Regions from separate parts of the Caloranaerobacter ferrireducens genome, predicted to be linked through region 2. Evidence: a T-box and tRNA genes for the amino acid it is inferred to sense, from the RefSeq annotation. Region 2 holds a T-box; the other holds one or more tRNA genes.
What was found. The T-box of region 2 lies ahead of leuS (leucine--tRNA ligase). A T-box ahead of a tRNA ligase gene usually reads a tRNA of that ligase, here a tRNA-Leu.
Positions count from the first base shown of each region.

Region 1 (8,041 bases), on a different contig from region 2:
ATAGGCAGTACATATTTAAGCAGTTTTCGATTTAATTTATCTAAAAAAATCCACATTTCTACATACTGCTTTAAAAGAATTACTATCAGAAATATTGTAAAAATAAACTTCACATACGATAATACTCCCACATTAATCCCCCCAATGGTATACAATAATATTTTATCAAAAATAATGCAACTTTCAATTAAAAATAAGTTTTATCATTTGGGAAGGGTTTAAAACATGAAAAATGTCCGCATAAGCGGACATTTTATGATACAGATTCTTTATTATCTTGCTTTTTTCTAGTCCTTCTCTTTTTCTTTTCTGCTAAAACAAAAGTAGGTTTAGATTTATTTAAAATAGTATCCTTAGTGATAATGCATTTTTTAATATCATTTCTAGAAGGTATATCATACATAATATCTAGCATGATTTCTTCTAGAATACCTCTTAAACCTCTAGCACCAGTTTTTCTTTCAATAGCTTTTTGAGCCACTACTTCTAATGCTTCTTCATCAAATTCAAGCTCAACATCATCCATTTTGAACAGCTCTTTATACTGCTTAACGATAGCATTTTTAGGCTTAGTAAGAATATCTTTCAAGGCTTCTTTATCAAGCTGTTCTAATGTAACTATAACTGGTATTCTTCCTACAAACTCTGGAATAAGTCCATATTTCAATAAATCTCCTGGCTCAATTTGTTTTAACAGCTCTCCTACATCTTTTACTTCCTTACTTTGTATTTCAGCTCCGAAGCCCATAGACTTCTTACCTATTCTTTTTTGAATTATCTTTTCTATACCGTCAAATGCTCCACCAACTATGAATAGGATGTTAGTAGTATCTATTTGAATAAACTCTTGATGAGGGTGTTTTCTTCCTCCTTGAGGTGGAACACTAGCAATTGTCCCTTCTAAAATTTTAAGAAGTGCTTGCTGAACACCTTCACCACTAACATCTCTAGTAATTGACGGATTATCAGATTTTCTTGCTATCTTATCAATCTCATCTATATAGATAATACCTTTTTCTGCTCTTTCGATATCGTAGTCTGCCGCTTGTATTAATTTAAGCAAAATATTTTCAACATCTTCTCCGACATATCCTGCTTCAGTTAAAGAAGTAGCGTCAGCTATAGCAAAAGGAACGTTTAAGATTTTAGCAAGAGTCTGAGCAAGCAGTGTCTTACCAGAACCTGTAGGACCAATTAGTACAATATTACTCTTTTGTAATTCAACGTCTTGGTCAGTAGTCTTTCTATTTATGCGTTTGTAATGATTATACACTGCAACAGCCAATGCTCTTTTTGCTCTGTCCTGCTTTATTACATACTGGTCTAATATTTCTTTTATTTCTTTTGGCTTAGGAAGTTCATTTAAATCAAACTCCATTATTTCTTCAAATTCTTCATCAATTATTTCTTGGCATAACTCAATACACTCGTCACAAATATACACATTAGGTCCTGCTATTAGTCTTCTAACTTGATCTTGAGTTTTTCCGCAAAAAGAACATTTAAGCTGTTTTTGTTCAAATCTTGACATTATGACACCTCTCTTAATGTTATTTCCTAAAAGTTATTACATCATCTATCAATCCGTATTCCTTTGCTTCATATGCTGACATAAAGAAATCTCTATCTGTATCTCTTGAAATTCTTTCATATGATTGACCTGTTCTTTCGCTTAAAATTTTATTTATCTTCTCTCTCATTTTAATTATTCTCTCAGCATGTATTCTGATATCTTCAGCCTGACCTCTAGTTCCTCCTAAAGGCTGATGTATCATAACTTCAGCATTAGGAAGCGCAAATCTCTTACCTTTAGCTCCAGCTGCAAGTAAGAATGCTCCCATGCTAGCTGCCATTCCTATACATATTGTTGAAACATCAGGCTTAATATACTGCATTGTATCATAAATTGCAAAACCTGCAGTTATAGAACCTCCTGGACTATTTATATAAAGTTGAATATCTTTATCAGGGTCCTCTGCTTCTAAGAATAACAACTGAGCTACTACTAAGCTCGCAGTTGTATCATTGATTTCATCAGTTATGAAAATAATTCTTTCTTTTAATAGTCTGGAATAAATATCGTATGATCTTTCACCTCTATTAGTCTGCTCAACAACAACTGGCACTAATGCCATAGATTATCCCTCCTGGTCAAAAGTTTACTGGAATTTAGCATTTTCTACTAAAAACTCAGCTGTTTTCCTTTTAATTATACCCTCTTTAATGTATTCTAACTCTTCTTCTCTTATGTTTTTCTTAAATTTCTCAAAATCTTGTCCGTATTGTGCAGCAATTTTCTTTAATTCTTCATCTAAATCTTCTTCAGTCTCTTTTATGTTTTCTTTCTTAGCTATTGCTTCTAAAACTAATTCTGTTTTTACTGTCTTTTCAGCTTCTGGTCTAAATTTTTCCTTTAAATCTTCTATCTTAGTATTTGTTAATTCTAAGTATTTATTTAAGTCTAATCCTTGATATCTTAAAGTAAACTCAAAATTTCTTACTTGATAATCTACTTCATTTTCAATCATTACTTCTGGTATATCTACTTCTGCTGCTTCTACAACTTTTTCTATTACCTTATTTTCTTTTTCAGCTTTTTCTCTATCTTTAGCTTGCTTTTCTAATCTTTTCTTAATATCTTCCTTTAATTCATCTAAAGTATCAAATTCACTAACATCTTTTGCAAATTCATCATCTAATTCAGGTAAATCTTTTTCTTTAATCTCATGTATTTTTATTTTGAATGTAGCGTCTTTACCAGCAAGGTTTTCTGCATGATATTCTTCTGGGAATTTAACATTTATTTCGAATTCTTCATCTTTATTCTTGCCAATTAATTGCTCTTCGAAACCAGGTATAAATCTGCCTGAACCAATTTCTAATATCTGATTATATGCTGTACCACCTTCAAATTTCTCTCCATCTACATATCCTTCATAATCAATTGTTAATATATCTCCTTCTTTTGCTGGTCTATCTGTTACTTCTACTAATCTAGCATTTCTTTCTTGCATTGATTTTAATTCATCTTCAACATCTTTTTCTGTAACATTATACTCTATCTTTTCGATTTCTATACCTTTATAGTCACCTAACTTAACTTCTGGCTTAACTATAACTTCTGCTGTAAATACTACAGGCTTACCTTTTTCAATTTGCTCTACGTCGATTACTGGTCTGTCTACTGGCTCTAAGTTGTGCTCTTTTATTGCTTCATTATATGCTTCAGGAAAAACAATGTTTATAGCGTCTTCATAAAATATTCCTTCTCCGTATCTCGCTTCTATAATTCTTCTTGGAGCTTTACCTTTTCTAAATCCTGGTATATTGAACTTATGTCTGTTCTTTAAATATGCTTTTTGAACTCCCTCTTCAAATTTCTTTTCATCAACTTCAATTTTCAAAGTTACATTATAATTTTCTTTTTTAATGATTTCTGAATTCATTTTCGCTCCTCCTCGTTTCTTTTAGTTGTTTAATATTTTTATGTAGTTTTCATTTTCTGTCTTCAATTAGTAATTATCGCCTTTTGATGCCATTTTTATAATCCATAGGAAATTATACTCCTTATTAATATTGTAGATAATTTTAAATATAATTTCCGTAATGGATTTCAACAGAATCTTCCTTACAATATTTGCTTAAATCGAAGATTTTGTTCTATTTACTGTACAAAAAACAATAAACTTATTTAATTGCAGTCTTGAACCACTATATTATATCATAAAAATTTTTTCAATGTCTATTATTGTCTTATTTTGTATAAAATACTTTTTTGAAAATACGAAAAAAACCAATGGTTCACCCATTGGCTTTTTACTTTATGTCAGTGGTGCGGGTGGAGGGACTCGAACCCCCACGCCGAAGGCACTAGATCCTAAGTCTAGCGCGTCTGCCAATTCCGCCACACCCGCGTAATCCATAAGCGTTTTGCCGACAAAAATAATTATACATATTATTATATGCGTTGTCAATAGTTTTTTCACTATTTAACTATTCGATGTTCGTCATTCGTTGTTCGATATTCAAAAAACAAAAAATGAATAGCCAGATAATTTTACATTTTCAATTTTACATTCTTCCACATCTAGTACCAAGTACTCAGTACCTAATCCCTATTTCCATAAATTACTTATTCCCTTTAGTAAAAACGTTTGCTATAATAATGTTTGTCGCTATTTTTAGTCTTTAATTTTAATTAAAAATTTTTATATATTTTAAAATTTTTTCTTTGCAAACCTATTAGGGTTATGCTATAATGGGAAAGCGTTTCTTGTTTTCTGGAAAATCAAAAGATAAAAAAATTAGAAAGGAGATACAAATGGAAAAATTAATAAGTTTTTTAGGTGTTTTCGTAATGATATTTATTGCTTACTTATTATCTGAGAACAAGAAAAAGATCAATTGGAGACTTGTAGTAATAGGTACTTCTATGCAACTTATCTTTGCACTTTTAGTTCTAAAGTGGACGCCTGGTCAAGTTGCTTTTACATTCTTAAGTGATTTAGTAACAAAATTACTTGATTTCACAAAAGAAGGAACTGCTTTCCTATTCGGTAATTTACTAAATGTAGAAAGCTTTGGATTCATATTTGCTTTACAAATATTACCTACAATAATATTCTTCTCATCACTTATGACTATTTTATATCACTTAGGCGTAATGCAAGTTGTGGTATCATTCTTAGCTAAAGTAATGCTTAAATTAATGGGTACAAGTGGTGCTGAATCTTTATCAGCAGCAGCAAATATATTTGTTGGACAAACAGAAGCTCCTCTTGTAATCAAGCCATATATCAAATCAATGACTAAGTCAGAGTTATTAACAGTTATGACAGGTGGTATGGCTACTGTTGCAGGTGGAGTTATGGCTGGATACGTTTCAATGGGTGTTGATGCAGGTCACTTAATAGCTGCTAGTATAATGTCTGCACCTGCCAGTCTTGTTATCGCTAAAATAATGATTCCAGAAACAGAAACGCCAGTAACTAAAGGAAAAGTTGATGTTAAATTAGAAGAATTAGATGCAAATGTTATAGACGCTGCTGCAAGAGGTGCTAGCGAAGGTTTATCATTAGCTTTAAATGTTGGAGCTATGTTACTTGCTTTTATAGCTATGGTTGCTTTATTAAACTCATTATTAAGCTGGTTTGGTGGTATAATAGGTCTTGATTTCTTAAGCTTAGAATGGATACTAGGTAGATTATTTGCTCCATTAGCATTCATCATGGGTGTACCTATGAGCGATGTAATTCAAGCAGGTAATCTATTAGGCCAAAAAATCGTTATAAACGAGTTCTTTGCTTACGCAAATCTATCAACTTTAATTAAAGATGGTGTATTAAGCCAAAGAACAATTATCATTTTAACTTACGCTCTTTGTGGTTTTGCTAACTTCAGTTCAATCGGAATTCAAATTGGTGGTATCGGTGGATTAGCACCTGAAAGACGTTCTGATATAGCTAAGTTAGGTATTAAAGCTTTAATAGGTGGTTCACTTGCTGCATTCATGACAGCTACAATTGCAGGTATATTAATCTAATATAGTATGTAAAGCCCTGGTTATCCAGGGCTTTATTTATTGTTTCCTATTTCTAATTTTACATTTTCAATTTTAAATTTTCTCTCTGTCCCCTGTCCCCTATCCTCTAATTCTAGTACTAAGTACCAAGCACCTAGTACCTAAATTATAAAATATGTTAAAATATGAAAGGTAATCTTATTTAAGGAGGAACTTCTGTTGCAAAATAGATTTTTTCAGCTTCTTGATAAAAAATTTGGAATATGTCTTACTAAGCAGCAAAAGGAAGCTGTTTTACATAAAGAAGGACCAGCAATCGTTCTAGCTGTTCCCGGTGCAGGTAAAACCACAGTCCTTATATGCAGAACTGCTAACTTAATATTAAATCATAGAGTTAATCCAAACAATATTCTAACAATTACATTCAGTAAAGCTGCTGCTTTAGATATGAAAAACAGATTTATATCAACTTTTGGCAACATATCAAATATAAAGCCTAATTTTTCTACTATACACAGCTTCTCTTATTCAGTTATAAGATATTTTTCAAAAATAAAAGGGATAAAATATGAACTTTTAGAAGGTAATGATTCTAAAATAAATAAAAGTTTATTATTGAAAGAAATCTACTATAAAATTAATAAAATACAAATTAATGAAGAAAAACTAGAAGATTTGATAAACACTATAAGCTATATAAAAAATATGATGATTAAACCAGAAGACATTAACAGTTTCAATAATTTTGGTATAAAAAATCTATACAATATATTTATAGAGTATGAAAACTATAAAAAAAGGGCAGGCTTTATCGATTTTGACGACATGCTTACCCTTTCTCTAAATATATTAGAAAATAACCCAGTTATTTTAGCACAATGCAGAAAAAGATATCCTTATATACAAGTAGATGAAGGACAAGATACATCAAAAATTCAAAACAGATTAATCAAACTACTTGCATATCCTAGAAATAATTTATTTGTAGTGGCTGATGATGACCAGTCTATTTATGGATTTAGAGGGGCTACACCTCATGAACTATTAAATTTTAAAAATATAGATTATCCTGATGCTAAAATGTTCTTTATGGAAGAAAACTTTCGTTCAACTAAAACTATCGTAGATATTAGTAATAAGTTTATACAATTAAATAAAATTAGATTTGAAAAAAACTTATATACAAGAAATGAAGAAAACGAACCAATAAAAATTATTAAATTAAATGATGAGTTTGACCAAATAGAATATATCATCAGGCAATTAAAAAAAATCGAGGATTTATCTACTACTGCTATACTTTTTAGAAACAATATATCTTCGGTAGGCTTAATAGACAAACTCGAAAGAAATAATATTTCGTTCTATATAAAGGATACAAAGAAATTATATGTGTTTAAACATTGGGTTTGTCAGGACATAATCTCTTTCTTGAAGCTTTCTTTAGACAATACTGATATAAACTCTTTCCAAAAAATCTACTATAAAATGAATGGTTATATTACTAAGAAAAGTGTTGAATATATAAAATCAACAAAGCCAAATGAAAACATTTTTGAAAGTTTAATAAATCTGCCAGAATTAAAAAACTTTCAAAAAAGAAATTACGTCAGATTGAAATCTGACTTCAAATACTTATCGAAACTAAAGGCTTATGATGCAATATCTTTTATAGAAAATGAACTGGAATATAGAGAATTTCTTATAAGTAATTCAAGAAAATATGGTAATTCATTCGAATATTCAAACGCTATAATATCAATATTAAAAATAATTGCAAAAGAAACTAATTCTATTAGCGAATTTTTAGCAAGACTAGATAGCCTAGCTGAAATGTTAGAGCATGCAAAATTTAATAGAAACAATGCAGTAACCCTTTCAACTATACATTCAGCTAAAGGATTAGAGTTTGAAAACGTATATATTATAGATCTAATAGATGGTGAATTCCCTTCGTCTAGCAGTATTGAAGCATTAGAATCGAATGTTATTAAGCCTTTCGAAGAAGAACGCAGACTATTTTATGTAGGAATCACTAGAGCCAAAAGAGATCTTAATTTGATAACTATAAACTTCAAAAATGGAGAAAGAGTACTTCCCTCAAGGTTTGTTCAGGAAATAGAAGTTATAGGGAGACCATTAAGACATGATTATAAAGTTGGTGCTACTGTAGAACATAAAAAATTTGGTAAAGGAATTATAAAATTTATAGATGATGAAAATATTATAATAGATTTTGAAAAAGCAGGAACAAAACAGTTATCTACAAGAATTTGTGTAGAAAGGAACTTACTAAAAACATAAAGCGGCATTTGCCGCTTTATGTTTTTAGATATTATTTATTTCTTTTACATAATGACATGCAACAAAATGTTCATTGCCTATATCTACTAATTTAGGCTCTTCATTGAAACACTTGTCCTTAGCATAAGGACATCTCTTTGCAAATCTACATCCTGGTGGAGGATTGATTGGTGAAGATACTTCTCCTTTAAGAATGATTCTTTCTCTTTTCTTCTT
Region 1 covers NZ_MDJR01000002.1:45,122-53,162, reverse strand. The annotation lists gene BFN48_RS04930 (CPBP family intramembrane glutamic endopeptidase) at 1-131, opposite strand, end outside; gene clpX (ATP-dependent Clp protease ATP-binding subunit ClpX) at 254-1,531, opposite strand; gene clpP (ATP-dependent Clp endopeptidase proteolytic subunit ClpP) at 1,551-2,135, opposite strand; gene tig (trigger factor) at 2,160-3,446, opposite strand; tRNA gene BFN48_RS04910 (tRNA-Leu) at 3,831-3,914, opposite strand; gene BFN48_RS04905 (NupC/NupG family nucleoside CNT transporter) at 4,259-5,542, shown strand; gene BFN48_RS04900 (ATP-dependent helicase) at 5,741-7,825, shown strand; gene BFN48_RS04895 (ABC transporter ATP-binding protein) at 7,850-8,041, opposite strand, start outside.
Region 1: it has a tRNA-Leu gene. The T-box ahead of leuS (leucine--tRNA ligase) is inferred to sense a tRNA for this amino acid. The anticodon was not compared.

Region 2 (8,041 bases):
TTGTTCCATAAACTACTACAACTTCATCTCCATACAATACTTTATGAGAATAATCTCTCATTCCAGTCATGCTTTTATCAATTTTTTCAGAGTCTGTACTAGTAACACCACCACACCCCGTTAATGTTGATAAAATAAAAATTATAGTTAATAGGTAAACAAGAAATTTTTTCACAACCACATCCCCCATTTCCTATCATATATGTTTTATATTTAACTGTTAAAAAACTAAATTAATAATATCTTATTCTATATATTCTAAAAAAATCCTTTTTATTTTGTATATTTCATTTTTCCCATATATTACAATGTAACTCTACTGCTAAAGTCCTAAAAAGTAAAATTATATATTTTAAAATAGCGTATGCCTTAAAAAAGAACAAAATTTCTGCTATACTATAATATAGTTGATTAAAACGTAATTAAAAAACACAAGTAGAGGTGATATACGTGAAAAAAATCATAGCACTATTTGTAACCATCTTTTTACTAATAAATATACCTGCATTATCTTACGCAAATAAAAAATTAGATATTTCGGCTGAAGCTGCTATATTAATCGATGCTAATACTGGTAAAATATTGTATGAAAAAAATGCACATAAACCAATGTTTCCAGCTAGTACTACAAAAATTATGACAGCAATTTTAGCTTTAGAGTATGGAAATCTTGATGATACAGTAGTTATTGATGATAAAACGCCCTATGAAATTAGTGGAAGCCACATAGCATTAGAACCTGGAGAAATGATAACTTTAAAAGACCTATTATATGCATTGTTAATAGAATCTGCTAATGACGCTGCAACAGCAATTGCAAAGCACATATCAGGTTCTACCCAAAATTTTGCCGACTTAATGAATAAGAAAGCTAAAGAAATTGGTGCTAAAAATACTCATTTTACAAATCCTCATGGACTACCAGATAAAAACCATACAACTACAGCGTATGACTTAGCAATGATGGCTAAATATGCAATGGAAAATGATACTTTTAGAAGCATTGTAAAGAACTATAAATATACAATACCACCTACAAATAAAAAAGATGAGCCTAGATATTTGAAGTCAGCTAACAGACTACTATATGGAACAGGCTCTGGTAATAAAATAGTTGTAGATGGTAAAACAGTAAATATAAAATATGACGGAGCGGATGGGATTAAAACAGGATACACATATGTAGCACAACAATGCCTCGTTGCAACAGCAAAAAGAGGGAATTTAAGATTAATCAGTGTAGTCCTTCATGCAGTAGGAACTAATGTTTATGTAGATACACATAAGCTTTTGAATTATGGTTTTGATAACTTTACTACAAAACAATTATCTTTCAAAAATGAATTTATAAAAAATATTGATGTTATAAAAGGGGACAAGCCTTTTGTTACTGGTATAATAAATAAATCTGTTTTTTCTATAATTCCTAAAGGAAGAGAAAATGATATAGTAAAAGATATAATTTTACCTGATAAAATTACTGCTCCAATTACAAAAGACCAAGTAATTGGAAGGGTAGAATATAAATTGGATGGTGAAGTAATTGCAGCTGCCAATATTGTATCTGCAATGGAAATAAATCAAAAAGGAATTATAAGAGTTGTTGAAACAACAGATGGGAAATCATTATTTAAAAAATGGTGGTTTTGGTTTATTGTAATGTTTATAATATGGAGAATATTTATTGGTTATAAAAGATATAAGAGAGCAAAAAGAAGAAGATTAAGAAGAGAGATTACTTTTAGCTATAGTAACCGTTATAAATATTAGAAGCTGCTTAATACGCAGCTTCTAATATTTTTTGTATTAAATTATTGCAATTGCTTCAACTTCAACATTTCCATCCTTAGGTAGTCTAGCAACTTCAATACAAGATCTTGCTGGTTTATTTTCACAGAAATACTCTTCATATACTTCATTTATTTTACTAAATTGATTCATATCTTTAATATATAGAGTAACTTTAACTACATCATTTAAAGTTGCGCCACCTTCTTTAAGTACAGCCTTTAAATTTTCTAAAGCTTGCCTAGTTTCTTTCTGAATATCATCCTGTACAAGCTCACCTGTTTCTGGATTAATAGCTAATTGACCTGATGTAAAAATCATATTACCTGCTACTATTCCTTGAGAATATGGTCCAATAGCTTTTGGTGCCTTATCTGTTGAAATTACTTTTTTATCCATTTTCTCTCCTCCTCTTTATTGTTTTTTTATAATCCATTTTGTTATTTTGCAACTATATTAACTAATTTTTTAGGTACAACTATAACTTTTTTAACTTCTTTACCTTCTATAAAGTTCTTAACTCTTTCGCTATTTAATGCTAATTTTTCTAAGCTTTCCTTATCAATATTAGCATCAACTTCGATTTTATCTCTCACTTTTCCGTTCACTTGAATTACTACTGTTATTTGATCTTTAACTATAGCTTTTTCATCATACTCAGGCCATTTTTGTTGATGTACGCTTCCTTCATTGCCAACTAAATTCCAAAGTTCTTCAGCTAGATGTGGAGCAAAAGGCGCTAGTAATAATATTAAATTATCAATCGCTTCTGCTAGGATAGCATTCTTATAGTCATTGGATTCTGCATTATCCTTATATTTATATATTTCATTAACAAGTTCCATAATGCTACTTATAGCTGTATTGAAGTTAAATCTATCTTCTACATCAATAGTTACCTTCTGAATTGTAGAATGTAAAACATATCTTAAATTCTTATCAGCTTTACTTAATTGATCAATATTAATTTCGCACTTATTATTATATACTTCTTTTAGCTCTTCTACTAACCTATATACTCTGTTTAAGAATCTATAACATCCTTCTACTCCTTGGTCACTCCACTCTAAATCTCTTTCAGGTGGAGCTGCAAATAATACAAATAATCTTGCTGTATCAGCACCATAATTAGAAATTATTTCTTCTGGACTTACTACATTGCCTTTAGATTTAGACATTTTTGCCCCATCTTTAAGCACCATACCTTGTGTAAGTAGATTTTTAAAAGGTTCATTTACAGGTGAAAGTCCCATGTCATATAATACCTTAACAAAGAATCTAGAATATAGAAGGTGTAATATAGCATGTTCTACTCCACCTATATACTGATCTACTTTCATCCAATAATTCGCTTTATCTTTATTGAATGGTTCATTTTCATTCTTTGGATCAGTATATCTTAAGAAATACCATGATGAATCAACAAAGGTATCCATAGTATCGGTTTCTCTTCTTGCTTTTTTACCACACTTCGGACAAGTAGTGTACATAAACTCCTTGCTTGTAGTTAAAGGCGACTGTCCTTTGCCTGTAAATTCTACATCTGTTGGCAACTTTACTGGAAGATCAGCATCTGAAACAGGTACTATCCCACAGTCATCACAATATATTATAGGTATTGGAGTACCCCAATATCTCTGTCTTGAAATTAACCAGTCTCTAAGCCTGTAATTTATAGTAGCTTTTCCAACTTCTAATTCTTCAATATATTTTGTTATTTCGGTTTTAGCAGTTTTATTATCTAGACCATTGAATTTATCAGAATTTATCATTACACCTTCGCCAGTATATGCTTCTTTTAAATCATCCTCATCAAAATCTCCATCAACTGGTTTTATTACAGGTCTAATTGGTATGTTATATTTCTTAGCAAATTCAAAGTCTCTTTGGTCATGACCTGGTACGGCCATAATAGCACCAGTTCCATAGTCTATTAATACATAATTGGCAATATAAATAGGTATTTCTTCTTTAGTAACAGGATTTACAGCGTATCTTCCTATAAAAACTCCTTCTTTTTCTGCAGTTGTTGAAGTTCTGTCAATTTCTGATATATATTCCATTTTCTTTTTGAATTCAAGTACTTCTTCTTCGTAATCTGTACCTTTTACTAATTCATTTATATATGGATGTTCTGGTGCCATTACCATATAAGTTACGCCATAGATTGTATCTGGTCTAGTAGTGAAGACCTTTAATTTTTTATCAAAATCTTTAATTTCAAAGTCTATTTCAGCACCTTCACTCTTGCCAATCCAATTTTTCTGCATTATTTTAACTTTCTCAGGCCAACCATCAAGCTCTTTTATATCTTCAAGTAATCTTTCTGCATAATCTGTAATTTTAAAATACCATTGTTCTAATTCTTTTTTTCCAACAGGTGTATCACATCTTTCACAAGCTCCGTTAACAACCTGTTCATTAGCCAATACAGTTTCACAAGAAGGACACCAATTTACAGCTGATTTTTTCTTATAAGCTAATCCTCTTTTATATAATTGTATAAAGAACCACTGTGTCCATTTGTAATAATCTGGTAAACAAGTAGTTACTTCTCTATTCCAGTCATAGCTAAGACCTAATCTCTTTAGTTGTTTTTTCATTTCATCAATATTTTCTAATGTCCACTTGTTAGGATGTATACCATGTTTTATAGCCGCATTTTCAGCAGGTAGACCAAACGCATCCCAACCCATAGGATGTAATACGTTAAACCCTCTCATTCTCTTAAATCTTGCAAATACATCACCTATTGAATAGTTGCGTACATGGCCCATATGTATTTTACCAGATGGATAAGGAAACATTTCTAGTACATAGTATTTTTGAGCTTCATCTTCACTAGCTTTAAAAGCATTATTACTTTCCCATATTTCTTGCCATTTTTTCTCGATTTTACTAAAATTGTAAGCCATCATACCCCTCCTTCATTATTGTTCTTTTCTACAATAAGAAACAAATTAACCCTTTATTATTTAAACTATTGAAAATTTTTATTCTAAAATTGCTGACAGCTAATGACTTTTAGCTTATAGGCTACTAGTTAACACCTATACCTATATAACAAACTATATAATATAATAAAAAAACTTCTAATCCCTAATTGCTTAGGGACGAGAAGTTATCCCGCGGTACCACCCTAATTGGCTTGTAAGCCCACTCATAGGTCCTATAACGGAGACCAACCATTTTCACATAAAGCAAGTTCAGTAAACGGTTATACCAGTTCACACCAACCACTGGCTCTCTGAAATAACCTAATTTACCTACTACTCTTTATTTAATCCTTATTCTATTTACTCTATTATAGATAAATTTAGATTATATTGTCAATATCTATTTCTTTAGCATCTATCCACAATCTATCTAAATTATAAAATTCTCTGTCTTCTTTATGAAAAACATGCACTACTATATCGCCAAAATCAAGTAGTATCCATCTACCCTCTCTATACCCTTCTTTACTGATTACATCGTATCCTAATTGATACATTTTATCTTCAATTTCGTCCGCTATCGCTATAACCTGTCTTTCATTATTACCACTTGCAAATATAAAATAATCTGCTATTGTTGTTATATTTGATATATCTAAAAGTTTAATATCAAAAGCTTTTTTGTTGTCTGCGGCTTCTAAAATTACTGATATTCTATTATCTATATTTGTCACTACCTCAAACCTCCTAGCTGTTATAATCTATGTATTTTATTAACTTTCTCTTTGGATTTTCTTAAGTAGAAAATTTCTTGCCTTTATAGTTTCAATATCTAATATCCATCCATTATCTACAACATATTTTATCGTATTATCCATTGCCATTAGTACTGCTTTATCTAAATCTAGAAAAGCTAATTCTCTCAATACCTCTACTGATGGAAAATCTCTATTAGGTTCAATGTAATCTGCTATATAAATAATTTTTTCTAATAGACTCATATTTTCTTTACCTGTAGTATGATACCTTATTGCATTTAATATTTCCAAATCCTTAATCCCAAATTCATTTTTTGCTATTTCTGCACCTAGAGGAGCATGAAGTAAAGCAATATTAACATCTTTGACATCATCAAGAATTATACCAAATTCAAATGCCATTTTCAATAATTCTCTATCATTCTTAAGTTTCCCACAATCATGAATCAAACCAGCAAGTCGTGCTTTGTTTTTATCACATCCATAAACATCAGCAAGTTTTTCTGCTGTTTCCATAACCCCGATAGAATGTATAAATCTTTCTTCATTAATATAGGATTTTAGCTTTTTCTTTATTTCGTGTATTATAATACATCCCTCCTGTAGTTATTTACCTATACAAATTATTTTTATAAATATATTTCTCTACCGTTTCTGGCAAAAGATATTTAATAGTTCTACCTTCTCTTATTCTAGCCCTTATTTCAGTAGATGATATTTGCAAAGCTGTCACCATCGTAGTATGAATACTTACACCATATTCATTTTTTATTTCTTGTATTTTCCTCTCAAGCTTAACCATTTCAAATCCTGGTCTAGTTGCTGCTATAAAATTGCATAGCTTTAATAATTCACCAACATTTTTCCAAGTATGAAGTTCAAAAATAGAATCTGCTCCAGTTATAAAGTATAACTCTACATTATTGCATATTTTCCTTAATGTTTTGATAGTGTCGATAGTATATGTAGTTTCTTTCTTTTCTATTTCTATAGTAGATACTTCAAAATAAGGATTTGAAAGTGTAGCTAATAACGTCATTATATATCTGTGTCTAGCTGAAGTTATTTTTTTATTATCTTTATGAGGAGGATTTCCTGCAGGTATAAAAATCACTTTATCTAATTTAAACTCATTTCTAATTTCTTCTGCTATAACTAAATGACCTATATGTATTGGATCAAAAGTTCCTCCCATTATTCCAATTCTCTTAAGATTTTTACATTCTATGCTTTTTCCTTTATTCTCTTTTTTAAGCGCTAACTCAATAAGTGTATCAATATTCATTTGTTACACCTCTTATTTAAGTTATGATATTATATATTATTTTAAATAAACACATAAGTCAAATATTTCTTATTGCAATTATTGAACTAAATCTTTGATCTAAATAAATCAAGGAAAATTTTGTTGAAATCCATAAACGGAAATTATATATAAATTTATCTACAGTTTAATAAGGAGTATAATTTCCTATGGATTATAAACAAAAACTAGGAATATTAATTCCTAGTTTTAAATAAAGCTTCTAATTTATCTACTATAATCCTAGCCATAAGTTCAATATCTTTCTTAGTAAAACCTTTTATATTTTCTTTTTCAAGTTCTCTATATGTTATATTTGTTATAGCCAATATAAGCTGTTCTTTATCTTTTGTATTAGCAACTTCTAATATGTTTTTAGCAGTATCAATCAATATTTCTTGTACTTTTGCCTTTTCTTCAGAAGTAACTCTAAAATCTTTTATATAAGGTATTAACTTAGCAACTGCAATTCCAGCTATAAATGTTATTACAATTATTATTAGTGTTTCCATTAATCTTCCCCCTTTAACAAATCATATAATCTCATAATTAATGCTACACCTTGTTCTCTAGTCAAGTAGTCCTTAGGTTTAAAATTACCTTCACCATCACCTTTAATTAAGCCTAATTCTGCTGCCCTTTTAATATATTCATATGACCACATATCAGGAGTTACATCCTTAAATGGCATATCATAATACTTCAACCTTTCATTAACAAGTTTTAGTATTTCGCCCTTATCAACTAAAAGCCCTGGACATGTTTTATCACTATATTCTCTATGAAATACCAAAGTTGGTACTCTACCCTGTTTATTTTTTATATTTTTAATTATTGCAGCAATTAGTCTAATACTTGCTTCTAACTGTATACCTTCCAATTTCTCTTCATCAAAATTACCAATATGTTCAATAGATATTGCACCATTATTTCTGCCATATATTGATGCAGGACTTTTCTCCAAATCTCTTCCATCCCATATTGTTCCATCTGGTGCTACAGTAAAATGTTGTGCTATATCTGTAAATCTTCTTACCTCAGTATGATATTTCCACATGCCTAAAATAATCTTTTCTTTATCTTCCGCCTGTAAATAATCTTTCTTAGTTGGTTTCCACGTATGATGAAAATGTATTTCATAAATTTGTCTTTTGAATTCATATTTATCTAAAAATATTTCAATTTGCTCTATAGTATATTGTTTAAATCTCCTCATACCATCACCTTTAAACTTTTTATGATATCTTCTCAATATA
Region 2 covers NZ_MDJR01000001.1:463,723-471,763, reverse strand. The annotation lists gene BFN48_RS02295 (gluzincin family metallopeptidase) at 1-175, opposite strand, end outside; gene BFN48_RS02290 (D-alanyl-D-alanine carboxypeptidase family protein) at 451-1,770, shown strand; gene BFN48_RS02285 (RidA family protein) at 1,807-2,187, opposite strand; gene leuS (leucine--tRNA ligase) at 2,229-4,703, opposite strand; T-box leader at 4,895-5,074, opposite strand; gene rsfS (ribosome silencing factor) at 5,105-5,458, opposite strand; gene yqeK (bis(5'-nucleosyl)-tetraphosphatase (symmetrical) YqeK) at 5,498-6,034, opposite strand; gene nadD (nicotinate-nucleotide adenylyltransferase) at 6,093-6,767, opposite strand; gene BFN48_RS02260 (hypothetical protein) at 6,983-7,297, opposite strand; gene BFN48_RS12555 (S-layer homology domain-containing protein) at 7,297-8,001, opposite strand.